DNA from 2 places in the Ruegeria sp. AB8 genome. Region 2 is predicted to be linked to the other one. Evidence: riboswitches for the same ligand, from Rfam matches in the RefSeq annotation. Region 2 holds a riboswitch; the other holds the start of a gene.
What was found. A riboswitch is a leader RNA that binds a small molecule or an ion and turns the genes downstream of it on or off. The one in region 2 is predicted to bind cobalamin.
Positions count from the first base shown of each region.

Region 1 (7,487 bases), on a different contig from region 2:
ATCGGTCAGGTTTTTCGCACCCAACCTGACAAGCTCTGGTGTGCCGCATAATACGAACGGCGACTTTAGAAGCAGTTTCTGGGCCGCGCCGCTCCAAACATGGTTTGGCGGGCCTCCGCGTATCGCAATGTCAAAGGCTTCGAGATCGACGTCCCACGAATTTCCTTCCGCAGCGAAGGACACCTGGATGCCGGGGTGTTCCGCCCAGAAGCCGCCAAGACGTGGCATGATGACCGCGTCGACAAATCGGACAGTCGTAGACACACTCACACCGCGAGCGGCCTCCTGAGCCGTCACATCATCAATGCCTTTTGCGATCTGCTCGAATGCGTCGTTGAGGGTGCTGGCCAGCGTCCGACCGGCCTCGGTCAAAGCAAGTCCACGTCCCTCTCGGCGCACAAGTGGAATCCCCAGATCAGCCTCAAGCTTTCGCACCTGTTGGGCAATTGCGGCAGTGGTTACGTTCAGTGAACGCGCCGCAGCAGAATAGCCGCCTAAACGGCCGGTCGCCTCAAACGCCGTGAGGGTCGAAAGCGGCGGCAACTTATGCCAGTCAATAAGGTCATTCAGTAGAAATACTTAATGATTGCTATTTTTTCCTGCCTCGCAAGGTACACCAAACGTAACTATTGTCGAGAAATACACCCGATACGAGTTGAACAATCAGTGGTGTAGCTATCTGAAATTGCGATTGCCCTAAAAGCCTGTCGAATTGCGTTGCAATACGATCGTCCTGCAATGCGTTTTGCGTTGATAGGCGGGTTTGAACAACCGGCAAGGTCCAATCGCCGCAAATGCTTGGAGGCCGATATGACTATCAGGATAACCATGCTTTTTACTGGAATAGGGTTGGCTATCGCGACACCGGCGCTGCCCGACACCAGAGCCGACACTCCGCAAGCCGCACACGTAGCGTATCTTGCAGCGATCAACTCGAACAAACTGGATCAATTCCTTGAGACGGTCACTGATGACGTGGTCTTCATCGCACCCGGCGCGCCTGTTATGGAAGGCAAAGCCAAGGTCGGGCCTTGGGTGCGCGGGTATTTCGACGCCGTTCACACCAGTTGGAAAAAGCAATCGCTGGAATTTGTTGTGGCGGCGGACTGGGCGTTTGAGCGTTATGAGTTTACCGCCACCGATGTTCCGCGTGACCCGGGCCCTGCCACTGTTTCCACGGGCCATGGCATCAATATCTACCATCTCGAAGATGACGGAACATGGCGCGTGGCGCGGGATATCTGGTCCAACGCGAATACCTTCAGCGCCGGCAGATCAATCGCGCCCGCGTGTTCGGGGCGTGCCGAACCTTGCTGATCAAAAGATTTGATTGGTTGGCACGCCGCCCAGATGGCTTGGACACATACTGGATCGGCCGCTTTTAACCGGGTTCCGTCCACGGCCAACTACATTGGCCTCAGGACGGAACCAGGCAAGTACTTTTCTCGGCAACCGAAAGGCCCAACCCGCAGACCGGGCATTAGCGAATTACTGGGCCACAACTTCCTTGCAGCTGCCTTTGCCCCATCCGGATTTGCTGCCCGAAGCCGAATAGTCAAACGTGCCAGTCTTGAGATTCACGTTGTAATTCAGGGTAAAGCCGTCACCGATATACAGGTAAGTCAGGGTGTCGAGGCCGGGATACACCTCAGCCTTATTGTCGATATCACCAATGGTAATATGCCCTTTGTTCTGGCCTTCGTATTTGACCAGCGTGGCCGCCATTTCCGGATATTTTGCATCCGGCGCTTCACACTCGAACACCCGGTCTTCCGCAACTGCAGCGACGGGTAAGAACACAAGAAAAGCTGCTAACTTTTTCATTTTTTTGTTTCCTGGCATATTCTGTTCGCCGACGCCCGCTAAGGACAGTTTGAGGCATAATTTTGCAAAAATTCTGGCTACTCTGTGCACGGCAAGACGGCCATCAGATTCGATCTCGAAGCGGTCGTTTTTGCCGGGTCTTGCGCGAATACTGAAATGGAGTACCCCGAGCCGGTCGGAACGGCGGCTACTTAATCAACGAAACCCCAATCCCTCGGTTTAGCGATGCTCGGAGATGACGGTCGATTGGTCGCCGCAACGTCCACACACGGCCTGCCCCAGTGGCTCTGAAGCCGAATCTGCCCCGCCTGGCCGGGTCCCGCCGACCCCTTCCAAAATCAGCGAACATCACACTGAACCCCTCAATCACGCAGGATTTCCGGCGCAGCAAGCGCCCGGCGATGCCGCTGAGTGACCACCTCAGGTCGCTTTTCCCTTCCGGCGGCAAAACCGCGCATCCTGAAGCTTGACAAGTCCCCCGCCTGTGCCGCATGTCCGACCCGTTGGTGTCCATCCCTGGATGGATGAAAAGGGAATGCGTCAGCGGTTTTTCCGTCAAACGCAGCCGCCCCCGCGACCGTGACCGGAGAGGGTGCCCATAGCCACTGGCCGAAAGGCCGGGAAGGCGGGACATCTGCCAGAGCAAGCCTCTGACATCCGCAAGCCGGGAGACCTGCCAGCACCCGAAGAAGAAACCGGGCGGGGTGTTCCGGTGTCGGGTCCATGTGCAGACGCGTGGCCCGCATGAAACCCCGTCCCCCGCGAAGAGGATTTGGGGGGATGAGAGACATGACCGAGACCGCACCAGTCGAGTTGCTGGTCTGTACCACGTGCCGCCGTGGACTGCCCGTCGAGGATGATGAAAAACGCCCCGGCACATTGCTGCACAAAGCGCTGCAACAGGCCGACCTGCCCGAAGGCATCACGCTGAAACCCGTCGAATGCCTGTCGAACTGCGATCAGGGCTGCTCGATCGTGCTGCGCGGTGGACCGGGTCGCTGGACCTTTGTCTATGAGAACCTGAACGAAGCCGAACACGTTGACGTCATTGTCGACGGTGCGACCAAATATCTGGCGACCGAGGACGGCTTGGTCAAATGGCGTGAGCGCCCCGAACATTTCCGCAAAAACTGCGCCTCCCGCATTCCCCCGATTGGAGCCCTGAAATGAGCACTCTTGAGAAACTTCCCGTCACTGTGATCACCGGCTTTCTGGGCTCAGGGAAGACAACGCTGGTCAAGCACCTGATGCAGAACCCGCAGGGCAAACGTCTGGCGGTCGTGGTCAATGAATTCGGCGACGTGGGCGTCGACGGCGATATTCTGAAATCCTGCGCCATTCCCGATTGTCCGGCAGAGAACATCATGGAACTGGCAAACGGCTGCATCTGCTGCACCGTGGCCGATGATTTCATTCCGACCATCGAAGCGCTGATGGCGCTGGACCCGCGCCCCGATCACATTCTGATCGAAACCTCCGGCCTCGCCCTGCCCAAGCCGCTGCTGAAAGCCTTTGACTGGCCCGATATCCGCTCGAAAATCACTGTGGACGGCGTGATCGCTCTGGCCGATGCCGAGGCGGTCGCGGCAGGTCGCTTCGCTCCGAACGTCGAGGCGGTGGATGCCCAGCGCCTGGCCGATGACTCGATCGACCACGAAACGCCTCTTTCCGAGGTGTTCGAGGATCAGATATCCTGCGCCGATATCATCCTGCTGACCAAGCCCGATCTGGCAGGGCCAGAGGGTGTTGCCAAAGCCAAAGAGGTCATCGCAGCCGAGGCCCCGCGCCCGCTGCCCGTCGTAGAGGTTGCCGAAGGCGTCGTAGACGTCCGCGTCGTGCTCGGTCTGGAAGCTGCAGCCGAGGATGACATGGACGCGCGTCCGTCGCATCACGACGGTCATCACGACCACGAACATGACGACTTCGAAAGCATCATCGTCGAACTGCCGGAGCAAAGCGATCCACTCGATCTGGTTGCCAAGATCGAACGTCTGGCCAGGGAATTGAACATCCTGCGCGTCAAGGGCTATGCGGCAGTTGCCGGCAAACCGATGCGTCTGCTGGTTCAGGCTGTCGGTGCCCGGGTGCGTCATCAGTACGACCGCCCCTGGGAACCCGGCGAGGAGCGCCGCTCGCGTCTTGTGGTCATTGCCGAGCACGACGACATCAAAGAGGCCGAAATCCGGGATATCCTCGTGGGTGTGACCGAGGCCGCCGAGTAAGCCATGCACGTCGTCTTCCGCGAAAGCCACGGGCTTGAAGAAACCGAGACCCCGACCGATCTGGGCCAGAGCCCGGCGGATCTGGTGATGTTGTCCTTTTCGGACAGTGATCTCGGTGCTTTCGCGGCAGGCTGGCATCGCGGCGGTGGGCCGGAAGGGCGAATGCCGACGATGCGTTTGGCCAATCTGACGGCGCTGAAACACCCTCTGTCCGTTGACACATATGTGGAACAGACGCTTGACGGCGCAAAAGGTATCCTGATCCGCCTGATTGGTGGGGTGCCTTACTGGTCATACGGGCTGCAGCAGGTTCTTGCGCTGGCGCAGGCCAAAGGCATCGCGCTGGCGGTTCTGCCTGCCGACGGGCGTGAGGATACCCGGCTGGACGACTATTCCACCCTGCCCGTCTCGACCCTGCGGCGACTGGCGCATCTGTGCGACACCGGCGGCGAGGTCGCGGCGCAGGCCGCTTTGGCGCAGATGGCATTGGCGGCAGGTCTTTATGCCGGGCCGGTGATGGGGGCCAAAACCCTTCCGGAATGCGGTGTTTGGTGCCCTGACCGCGGCGTAACCCCGGTCGAAACCGCATTTACGAACGATGCGAAACGCATCATCGTCACTTTCTATCGCGCCTACCTGACCTCCGCCGACACCGCCCCGGTCGCCGCGCTGATCCACAGCCTGCGGGCGCGTGGGTTCGAGGCAATGGGCATGTTCGCCCCTTCCCTCAAGGCACCTGCCGCCGCCGATTGGTTGCGCCGAAACATCGTTGCACTGGAACCTTCTGCGATCATCAATGCCACCTCCTTCTCGGGCAAAGGTGCGTCGGGAACCTCTCCGCTTGACGCGGCGGGTGTGCCGGTTTTCCAGGTCGCTCTGGCAACTTCACGCCGCAAAGCGTGGGCCGAGGCCGAACGCGGTCTTTCCCCCGCCGACCTTGCCATGCACGTCGTGCTGCCCGAAGTGGATGGGCGGATCTCGGCAGGCATCGCCTCATTCAAGGAACCGGGCAAACGCGATCCGCACCTGGAGTATTCCCGCTTTGCCCACCGCGCTGAACCTGAACGGATCGAAGCGATCATTGATCGTGTAACCGGCTGGCTGAATCTGAACGACCGACCCAAAGCGGAACAGGTGCCGGTTCTGGTTCTGTCCACCTACCCCGGCAAGGACTGGCAGATGGCCCATGCCGTGGGCCTTGACGCGCTGGCATCAGCCGAAGCGATGCTGTCAGATTTGCAATGCGCCGGGTATGATACAGCCCCAGCCGAACCGATCGCCGACACATTGCTGGGCGCCCGGATTTCCTGGTCGCTCGAAGATTACCAGGCCGCGCTTGCACACTTGCCGGATCAACTGAATACGGACCTGCAAACAGTCTGGGGCAAGCCCGAGGATGATCCGACCTTTGTTGATGGCGCGTTCCATTTCACCGCGCTGCACCGGGGCAAGGCGCTGGTCGCGCTGCAACCCGAACGTGGCACGCCTGAACTGCGCGATGACGACTATCACGACCTTTCGCGCACACCGCGTCACAGCTATGTCGCGTTTTACCTTTGGCTGCGCAAAAGCCTGCACGCCGACGCACTGATCCATATTGGCGCCCATGGCACTCTGGAATGGCTGCCGGGAAAATCCGTTGCCCTGTCCGCCAAGTGCTGGCCCGAAGCGCTGATCCGTGATTTGCCGGTGATCTACCCCTTCATTGTCAACGACCCAGGCGAAGCCGCACAGGCCAAGCGTCGCATCGGAGCCGTCACGCTGGGTCACATCCCGCCCCCGATGAAGGAGAGCGGCACGCCGGACAGGATGGTGCGGCTTGAATCGCTGCTGGACGAATTCTCGAACGCCGACGGGCTTGACCCCAAACGACGCGACCGCTTGCAGGAAGATATCCGGGAAGAAGCTCAGGCCATCGGGCTGGAAAGCGATCTTGGTCTTGACCAGGCCACCTGTATCGCCGAGGCAATCACCCGCATCGACCGCTTTGTCTGCGACATCAAGGAAAGCCAGTTTGGCAACGGGCTGCATATTTTTGGCCGCGTGCCTGAAGTGACCGGCAATTTCGACCCCGCGCCATCTGCACACGCCGAACGCACTGCCTTGCTGGACGCGCTGGCCGGAAACCGGATCGAGGCTGGCCCGTCGGGTTCGCCCTATCGCGGACGATCGGATGTGCTGCCCACTGGGCGGAACCTCTACACCACTGATCCCCGGTCGGTCCCGACCCGCGCGGCTTATACACAAGGCGTGAAACTGGCCGAGGAACTGGTTCGGCGGCACCTGCAGGAGGAAGGCGATTATCCGAAAGGCCTGATCGTCGATCTATGGGGGTCGGCCACCATGCGCACGGCAGGCGAGGAATTCGCGATGGCGCTGCACCTGCTGGGCGTGAAACCGGTCTGGGACAAGGGATCAGAGCGGGTATCAGGCATCGAAGTGCTTCCAATCACCGACCTCAGCCGTCCGCGTCTGGACGTGACCCTGCGTGTTTCGGGCCTGTTCCGGGATGTATTCCCAACGCTCTCCGCTCTATTTGGCCAGGCCGTTCGGGCGCTGTCCCAGCGGGACGAAGCGCCGGACTGGAATCCCTTCGCGGGGCAGACCCCGAACCCGCGGGTTTTTGGCCCGGCTCCGGGCAGTTATGGCCTGAACATGACACACTTGTCGGAAACCTACACCGACGAGGCCCGCGCGCAGGCGGGTGAGGCCTGGCTACAGGCCAGTTCATTCGCACTGGAAGGCGAACACGTCGCACAGGATATCGACGGCATTACCCGACAAGTCGCCAATGCGGACAGCTTCGTGCACCTTCAGGACCTGACCGAAACCGACCTGCTGCTGGCCAACGACTATGCCACGCATGAGGCCGGTTTTGCGGCGGCCAAGAAGATTACCGGCGGCGGGGTGCAACTTTACCATCTCGACAACACCAATCCGGATAAACCCCGCGCCCGCACCCTGCCGGAAGAGATCAGCCGCGTCGTCCATGCCCGGGCCGCCAATCCCGCCTGGATCGCGGGGATGCAGCGCCACGGTTTCCGCGGGGCGGCCGAGATCGCGGCGACGCTGGATCACATGGCTTCTTTTGCCCACCTGTCCGGTACGGTCGCGCCACACCTCTTCGACCTCTACCATGACGCGACGCTGGGCGATGCCGAGGTGGACGCGTTCCTGCAACAGGCCAACCCGCAAGCGCATCAGGCCATGCAGGACCGGTTCCGCACGCTGCTGGAGGCCGGGCTTTGGAACACGCGCCGGAACTCGATCCGGGCCGATCTGGAGGGGCTGAGATGAGCGCGCCGATCGTACAAGGCTGGTGCCCCGGGGCGCATCGACCGATGATGTCCGGCGACGGGCTGGTCGTTCGTGTGCGCCCTCGGCTGGCGCGGCTGGATGCCAAACAGGCATTGGGCCTGTGCGATCTGGCAGGGCAATTCG
Region 1 covers NZ_JBQGAB010000022.1:2,362-9,848, forward strand. Annotated here, with positions in the region: gene ACR0CG_RS19245 (LysR substrate-binding domain-containing protein) at 1-543, opposite strand, end outside; gene ACR0CG_RS19250 (YybH family protein) at 811-1,317, shown strand; gene ACR0CG_RS19255 (hypothetical protein) at 1,489-1,824, opposite strand; cobalamin riboswitch at 2,312-2,519, shown strand; gene ACR0CG_RS19260 (DUF1636 domain-containing protein) at 2,614-2,994, shown strand; gene cobW (cobalamin biosynthesis protein CobW) at 2,991-4,046, shown strand; gene cobN (cobaltochelatase subunit CobN) at 4,050-7,343, shown strand; gene cobG (precorrin-3B synthase) at 7,340-7,487, shown strand, end outside.
Region 1: linked by a shared signal. The riboswitch ahead of ACR0CG_RS19260 (DUF1636 domain-containing protein) and the one ahead of ACR0CG_RS05275 (DUF4198 domain-containing protein) in region 2 are both predicted to bind cobalamin.

Region 2 (7,487 bases):
TGAAGACGATGCTGTCAGCCTGTTCGATCCCGGGCCAGTAGTGCCGGTATTCGGGGCAGATCATGGCCGACCCGGCCCAGGCTGCATCGACATGGGAATAGAGGCCGTATTTGGCGGCGATTTCTAAGCAACGATCCACAGGATCGGTTGCCCCGACGCCGGTCCCGCCGACGCACAAAATGACGCCCGCAGGCTGTAAATCAGAGTCTAAATCTGCCTGAATGGCCGCTTCCAGCGCGTCGGGGTCCATTCCGCGCCAGTCGCCCTTGATGGGAACACGCACAAGGTTGTCTTCGCCAATTCCGGCAACCCAGATGGCCCTGTCGATTGAGGTGTGAACCTCGGATGAACAATAGATGCGCAGGGGTTTCTGCGCGAACAGCCCCTGTTTGTTGCCCTGCCAGGCCAGTGCCTTTTCCCGCATCGTCAACACGGCGGCCAGCGTCGCCGACGAGGCCGAGTCCTGAATCACACCGGCGAATCCGTCCGGCAAATCCAAAGCCTGCCGCAACCAATCCATCATCCGGGTTTCCATCTCGGTTGCAGCGGGCGAGGTTTGCCACAACATACATTGCGGTGCGATGGCGCTGGCCAGAAACTCACCCAGAACCGATGGGGCCGAGGCGTTGGAGTTGAAGTAGGCAAAGAACCGGGGGTGCTGCCAATGGGTGATGCCGGGCATTACGATCTGCTCAAAATCCCGGAAGATGTCTTCCATGGGCTGGGCGGTTTCGGGCGGTTCAGACGGTAACGCATTCAAGACCTCACCCGGTTCGCACCGTGCCCGGACGGGCCTGTCGCCAACGGTTTCGTGATAGTTCTGCGTCCAGTCAGCGACTTTTCGGCCCCATTCCGCGAATTCGTTCCACTGCATGCTGTTCCCCGTGTTTCCGCCTGATCCGGGATGTCCCGGGTGTTTGAATTTCCGGGGCAGTGAGAGTTATCCGGAGCGAAAGGTCAATGCGTCTAAGAAACCCGAAGTCTTGAATGTCAGGTCAAAAGGGTGTGCATCTCGGTCGCCAACGTCTTGCCAGTGATGGGAAGACACCTAAGATGCCCGGCGATGTTTCAAACTGGGGGCTGTCATGCAGGACAAGCTGTTTTCTCTTCCCGACCCTGTTGCGATACCGGTTGTCGGCGAGCAGGCCGAATATCCGGTGGGTCGAATTTTTTGCGTCGGGCGGAACTATGCGGCCCATGCGGCTGAAATGGGAAATACTGTGGACCGCGAGGCGCCGTTCTATTTCACCAAGTCCGCACCAAACGCCATCCTGACCGGAGCGACCGCGCCATATCCGCCGGGTACAGAAAACTATCATCACGAAATGGAGCTGGCGATTGCGATCGGTCAGCCGGTGTTCCGCGTCAGTCGCGAGCAGGCTTTGGGCGCGGTGTTTGCCTATGGGTGCGCGCTGGACATGACCCGCCGCGACCTGCAAATCCGTGAACGGAACAAACAGCGCCCGTGGGATCTGGGCAAGGATCTGGAAAACGGTGCCGTTTTTGCGCCGCTGACCCGGTCAGAGAACTGGTCGCCGGACAAAGACAAGCGCATTCATCTGAGCGTCAACGGTGAAGTCCGGCAGGATGCGACCCTGGACGAACTGATCTGGAAAATAGATGAGATCGTCAGCCATCTTTCAAATTACTATCACCTTCGTCCGGGCGATCTGATCATGACAGGCACCCCGGCCGGTGTCGGTGCGGTACAGGCCGGTGATGTGATTGATGGCGGAATTGACGGTCTTGAATCGATCCACCTAACCCTGTCACAGGCTGAATAGAGCCTATTTAGGGTCTTTCAGCCAGCCGTTGGCAAGCTCAACACGATCAAGACCGGCAAATCTGCGCACCCGGTCCAGCTCGGCCTCCAGACGCCGGGTGCGGGCCTCTGACCAGCGCAACTTTCGCTCGGGCCAGACGGATTGTACCCGCAATTCGCCGCTATCCCTGTGGGCCTTCATGTCGATCCGGCCGATCAGCCGATCACCTTCGAGCAGGGGGAAGACATAATAGCCGTAGGTTCTTTTGGGCGCGGGCACAAACACTTCGATCCTGTAGTGAAACCCGAACAGGCGTTCGGCTCGGTTTCGATCCCGCAGCATCGGGTCAAACGGGCTGAGCACGCGAATTCTGCCCGGTGGCGCGGGCAGTTCAGGGGCCTCTTCAACCAATCCCGGGCGGGAAAACACTTTCCTTGTACGCCCATCCGCGCAATTGATTTCGACTTCCTCAATTGCGCCGTTTTTCTGGGCTGCGGCGCACCAGTCTTTCGCCTCGGCCGCGCTGACCGTATCCCAGAACGCAGCCAGTTCGCCCGATGTTGCAAACCCCAACCTGTCCAGGGCGGCGTTGCACAGCCAGTCCACCGTTCCTTCGGCATCGCATGGTGCATAACCGGGGCACAGATGAGTTTCTATCACCCGTTCGGTCAGGTCGTAGCGTTTCTGAAAGCCATCCCGGCCAATGACGGTCAGCGCGCCCGAGCGCCACAAGAACTCCAGCGCGGTTTTGGACGGGTGCCAGTCCCACCAGCCGCCCGATCCTTTCTTTTCGTCCTTTCCCACATCGGACGAGGATACCGGACCGTGATCGCGGATGTGCAGCAGAACCGAGGCGAACTGTTGTTCAAATCCATCCCGCCGCCAATTCTTCCAGCGGGCTTTCAACAAATCGGCGTCGCGCTGAAAGCGCAGGTGCCAATGCCGGTAGAACTCCATCGGAATGACGGCGGCGTCATGTGTCCAATGCTCGAACAGCGCCCTGTCCCGTTCATACAGGCGCTTCAGATGTGTGCTGCGATAGGTGGGCCTGCGCGAAAACAGGATCATGTCATGGGCGCGGGCCACGGTGTTGATACTGTCCAGCTGAACAAAACCAAGCCGTCGGATCAGGTCCAGAAGATCCGCGCCCTTTGCGCTGCCCGACGGGGTTTCGGACAGCAAGTGACGATCCATGAACACCGCACGGGCTGTCCGGTTGTCCAGTTTCGGCAGTGCCAAGACTCTAACGCCGCTTCAGTGTGTCGCCGTAGCTGATTTTTGGCGTCAGGGTTACGCGGGTTTCAATCTCGGCTTCCGGGTCGGCCAGCTGTGCCGCGATGATCCCTGCGGCCTGGCGGCCGATTTCCAGCCGGCAGGCATCCATGGTTGCCAGTTTGCGGGGCAGACCTTGCAGCAGTTCGACATTGTTGAACCCCGCCAACCCGATCTGACCAGGGATGTCGATCCCCTGATCCAGCAGGTACAACAGCCCGCCAGCGCCGATCATATCATTGGAATAATACAGAAAATCCAGTTCCGGCGATCGTTCCAGCATCGCCTGCGTCATCTCGCGCCCCTTGGCCAGTGCCGACCCGCCCGAGTAGAACTCGCGGTCCTCGATCTCGATCCCGTGTTTGCCCAGAACCTCGGTAAAGCCCTCGAAACGTTTGCGCGCGCGGTGGTCCAAAGGCATCTTGGTCCCCATGAAACCGATATGCTGGTATCCGGCCTTCAGAATGGCCTGCGCCATTTCACGGCCGGCACGGCGGTGTGAAATGCCGACCATCGCATCCACGGGTTTGCCGTCGGTATCCATGATTTCGACCACCGGAATGCCCGCGGAATCCAGCATCGCCCGGGCCGCTTCCGTGTGTTCCAGGCCTGCGATGATCACGCCCGAAGGCCGCCACGAGAGCATCTCGTAAAGGACCTTTTCCTCTTTTTCCGGCAAATAATCGGTCACGCCGACCACTGGCTGCAATTCGGTGTCTTCCAGAACCTGATTGATGCCGGTCAGGACCTCGGGGAAGACCATGTTGGACAGTGAGGGGATGATGACCGCAACCAGATTGACCCGGCTGGATGCCAGCGCACCCGCAATTTTGTTGGGCACGTATCCCAGCTCTTTTGCGGCGGCCAGAACCCGTGTTCGGGTCGCATCCGATACATCACCCCGATTGCGCAGGACCCTGCTGACCGTCATTTCGGATACCCCCGACGCTTCCGAGACATCGCGAAGGGTGAGCGGGCGTTTTGTTTCTGTGGTCACGAGGCACCTGCACTGTTGTTTTGCCCGATGGTAGCGTGAACACGGCGACAAGTACAACAACTCTGCTTCTGCATCGGGCGCTGGGCCGGTCGGACCTTTTGTGCATCGGAGCGACCCTACATATTTGTAACGAGTTCAATTAAACACGCGAGTCAACGCCCGCAGTTTCAGGCCTAAAAATCTCAAGTCCGCGAACTGAACCGACGACTATTGAACACATAAAGAGATCTAGGAAAACACACACACTCGCGGTGGCGCATACCAAACCGCGTAGCAAGCGCGAACATGCAATTTCTGATTTCGCAAATGGCCCATGCAACGCCGCAATCAATTGTTGACCGTGTCTTACATATTCTGGCATGAACGCGCCATGTTCGGTTCCGGGGACATCTTCGGAAGCAATAGGGAATGCAGTGCGGCACATTTTGCCAACTCTGCAACTGCCCCCGCAACTGTAGGCGGCGAGCGCGGCTGATAATGCCACTGGGGTATCCCGGGAAGGTTAGTTTAGCGCTTTGACCCGCAAGTCAGGAGACCTGCCGAACATGCGCCCTTGGAAGGGGCGTTCATCATCGGCGACGGGGTGTGCGCCGGATCTGTTTGCCCGACAAGGCAGATGGCTTCGCGTTCCCCATCGTCAAAGCAGAATTGTTCCGGGGAAGGCGCGACGTGAGAAGGACTCGATTTGTGAAAAAACTGCTGGTGGCTGCAACGGCTGCTTTGGCGATGCCTGCATTGGCGCAGGCCCATTTCCTGCTGGAATATACCGACGACACGATGATCGAACGCCCCGGTGACGTTCCGGTCAAACTGGTTTTCTGGCACCCGTTTGAAGCTGGTCACGTGATGACCCTGGAAAAACCGGAAGAATTCTTTGTGATCCACAACGGTGAAAAAACCGATCTGATGGGTACGCTGCAAGAAACCACCTTTGAAGGACCGGACAACATTGCCAAAGCGTTCCTGGGCTCGATTCCGGTGAAGCGCTCGGGTGACTATGTGGTGGTTACAGTTCCTGCGCCTTACTACGAAGAATCCGAGGATATCTATATCCAGCAGATCACCAAGGCTTACCTCAACCGAAACGAACTGCCGACCGATTGGGATCAGCCGCAGGGGCTGGCCGCCGAGATTCTGCCGCTGAACAAGCCTTACAACATCATCGCCGGGTCAACCTTTACCGGTCGCGTGTTGAGCGAGGGACAGCCCGTCGCCGGCGCAAAAATCGAAATCGAGTACATCGCCGCAGCACCGGACATGACCGGCACCGGCGCGAAGGACGCCACCGTGTCCCCATTGCCGGGCGGCGCGTTGGTCGCGATTTCGGATGACAACGGATATTTCACTTTTGGTGTGCCAAAAGCCGGGTACTGGGGCTTCGCCGCTTTGGGCGTGGGCCCGGAAACCGAGCATGAAGGCAAAGAGCTGAGCCAGGATGCGGTCATCTGGATCCGCGCCTGGGATCTGGAGTAAGCCTGAATGCACATCGTCGACGGAGCCCTTTCCAACCCTGTCGTGATCGGCGGTGCGGTCGCCGCGGCTGGCGGGATCGCATTGGGCCTGAAATCGCTGGATCTGGATCGCATTCCCACGGCGGGCGTGTTGTCGGCCAGCTTTTTTGTCGCCTCGCTGATCCATGTGCCGATTGGCCCGTCGTCTGTGCATTTGATTCTGAACGGTCTGGCCGGGCTTCTGCTCGGCTGGGCCGCCTTTCCGGCCCTTTTTGTCGGCTTGCTGCTGCAGGCCGTGTTCTTTGGTTTTGGCGGATTGACCGTGCTGGGGATCAACACGGTGAATATCGCCCTTCCGGCGGTGCTGACCTGGATGATCTTTGGTCGCCTGATCGCACGTGGCTCACCTGTTCAGGGGGCGATCTGGGGCGGAATTGGCGGCGCGTTTTCGATCGCGGCCACAACGGCTTTCGTCGCGGTTTCGCTGGCGCTGTCCGGCGATGAGTTCCTGCCCGCTGCCAAGCTTGTCTTTTTCGCCCACATTCCCGTCATGGCTATCGAGGCCGTGCTGACAGGTTTTGCCGTTCTTCTGGCCCGCAAGGTCAAACCGGAACTTTTTGTAAAGGTTGCGTCCACATGAAACAGTTGATCCTTGTTTGTACGCTTGCTCTCGCCCCGCTCCCGGCTCTTGCGCATAAGGTTATTGCAGGCGTTTTTCCGGCAGGCGACGCAATCGAAGGCGAGCTGGGGTTTTCCAATGGCGATATGGCCGCAGACCAGGAAGTCATCGTCTATGGCCCCGATGGCTCTGAACTGGGACGCACAGTAACCGATACGGACGGTTTCTTTCTCTACAGCCCGACCAAAGCTGTGACTCATACATTCAAGGCAGATCTGGGTGCAGGGCACGTCGCCGAAGTTGCCATGCCGGCCGACGAAGTGGCCGAAATCATGGGGGTCGAAGCCGAGCTTTCTGAAACAGCCACGCCGGTTGCATCTGCGGATGGCGCGGCAGCGGTGACAGTGGCCTCGCTCTCGGATGAGGAACGAGCGGCCATCGCCAAAGCGGTGCGCGACGAAACCCGCCCACTGCGGCGCGAGATCGCCGCCTATCGCGAGCACAATGATCTGCAGAACATCTTGGGTGGTATTGGCTATATCATTGGTCTGTTCGGCATCGGCTTTTACCTGGCCGCGCGTAAAAAGATGGCCACCTGATGGCACATGCGCTGGAACCACAGGCCAAAACACTGGCCGAGGCAGGCAAAGCCGCCCATTTCGGGATGATCGGAGACTACGATCCCCGTATGCGCATCGTGCTGGCCTGCATCTTTGCCATCGTCACGGTTGCCCTCAACAGCATTCCGGCGCTGATCGGCGCTTTGTCCGTCTCGCTTGGGTTACTGGTGATGTCACGCTTGCCAGTCGGCCGGACCCTCAAGCGTATGGCCATGATGGACAGCTTCATCATCTTCATGCTGGTGTTGCTGCCATTCTCAATGCCCGGTGACGCGATGTTCACGGTTTTTGGCTTTCCGGCCAGTTGGCAGGGCCTTTGGAAAGCTTTCGAGATTGCACTGACGGCCAACGCGGTCATCCTTGCGCTGATGGTTCTGGTCGGAACGATGGAACCTGTGACGCTTGGACACGCTTTGCACAAGCTGCGCTGCCCCGAGGCGCTTGTGCACCTTTTGATGTTCACCATCCGCTACATCGAGGTGTTGCGGGAAGAATACCTGCGCCTGCGCGGCGCGATGAAGATTCGCGGATTTCGCCCCGGCACAAACTGGCACACCTACCGAAGCTTCGGGTATCTGGTCGGCATGATGCTGGTGCGCGCGATTGAACGGTCAGAGCGGATTCTGGCGGCGATGAAATGCCGGGGGTTTTCCGGGCGTCTTTTGTTGCTGCAGGACTTTAACATGACACGACGCGATCACATGTTCGCCGCGATGCTGTGCACCGTTTGCCTTGGCCTGCTGTTCCTGGATTATCTATGACGAT
Region 2 covers NZ_JBQGAB010000003.1:282,864-290,350, forward strand. Annotated here, with positions in the region: gene ACR0CG_RS05255 (pyridoxal phosphate-dependent decarboxylase family protein) at 1-874, opposite strand, end outside; gene ACR0CG_RS05260 (fumarylacetoacetate hydrolase family protein) at 1,086-1,784, shown strand; gene ACR0CG_RS05265 (winged helix-turn-helix domain-containing protein) at 1,788-3,002, opposite strand; gene ACR0CG_RS05270 (LacI family DNA-binding transcriptional regulator) at 3,007-4,032, opposite strand; cobalamin riboswitch at 4,391-4,590, shown strand; gene ACR0CG_RS05275 (DUF4198 domain-containing protein) at 4,720-5,505, shown strand; gene cbiM (cobalt transporter CbiM) at 5,512-6,123, shown strand; gene ACR0CG_RS05285 (cobalt ABC transporter permease) at 6,120-6,701, shown strand; gene cbiQ (cobalt ECF transporter T component CbiQ) at 6,701-7,483, shown strand; gene ACR0CG_RS05295 (energy-coupling factor ABC transporter ATP-binding protein) at 7,480-7,487, shown strand, end outside.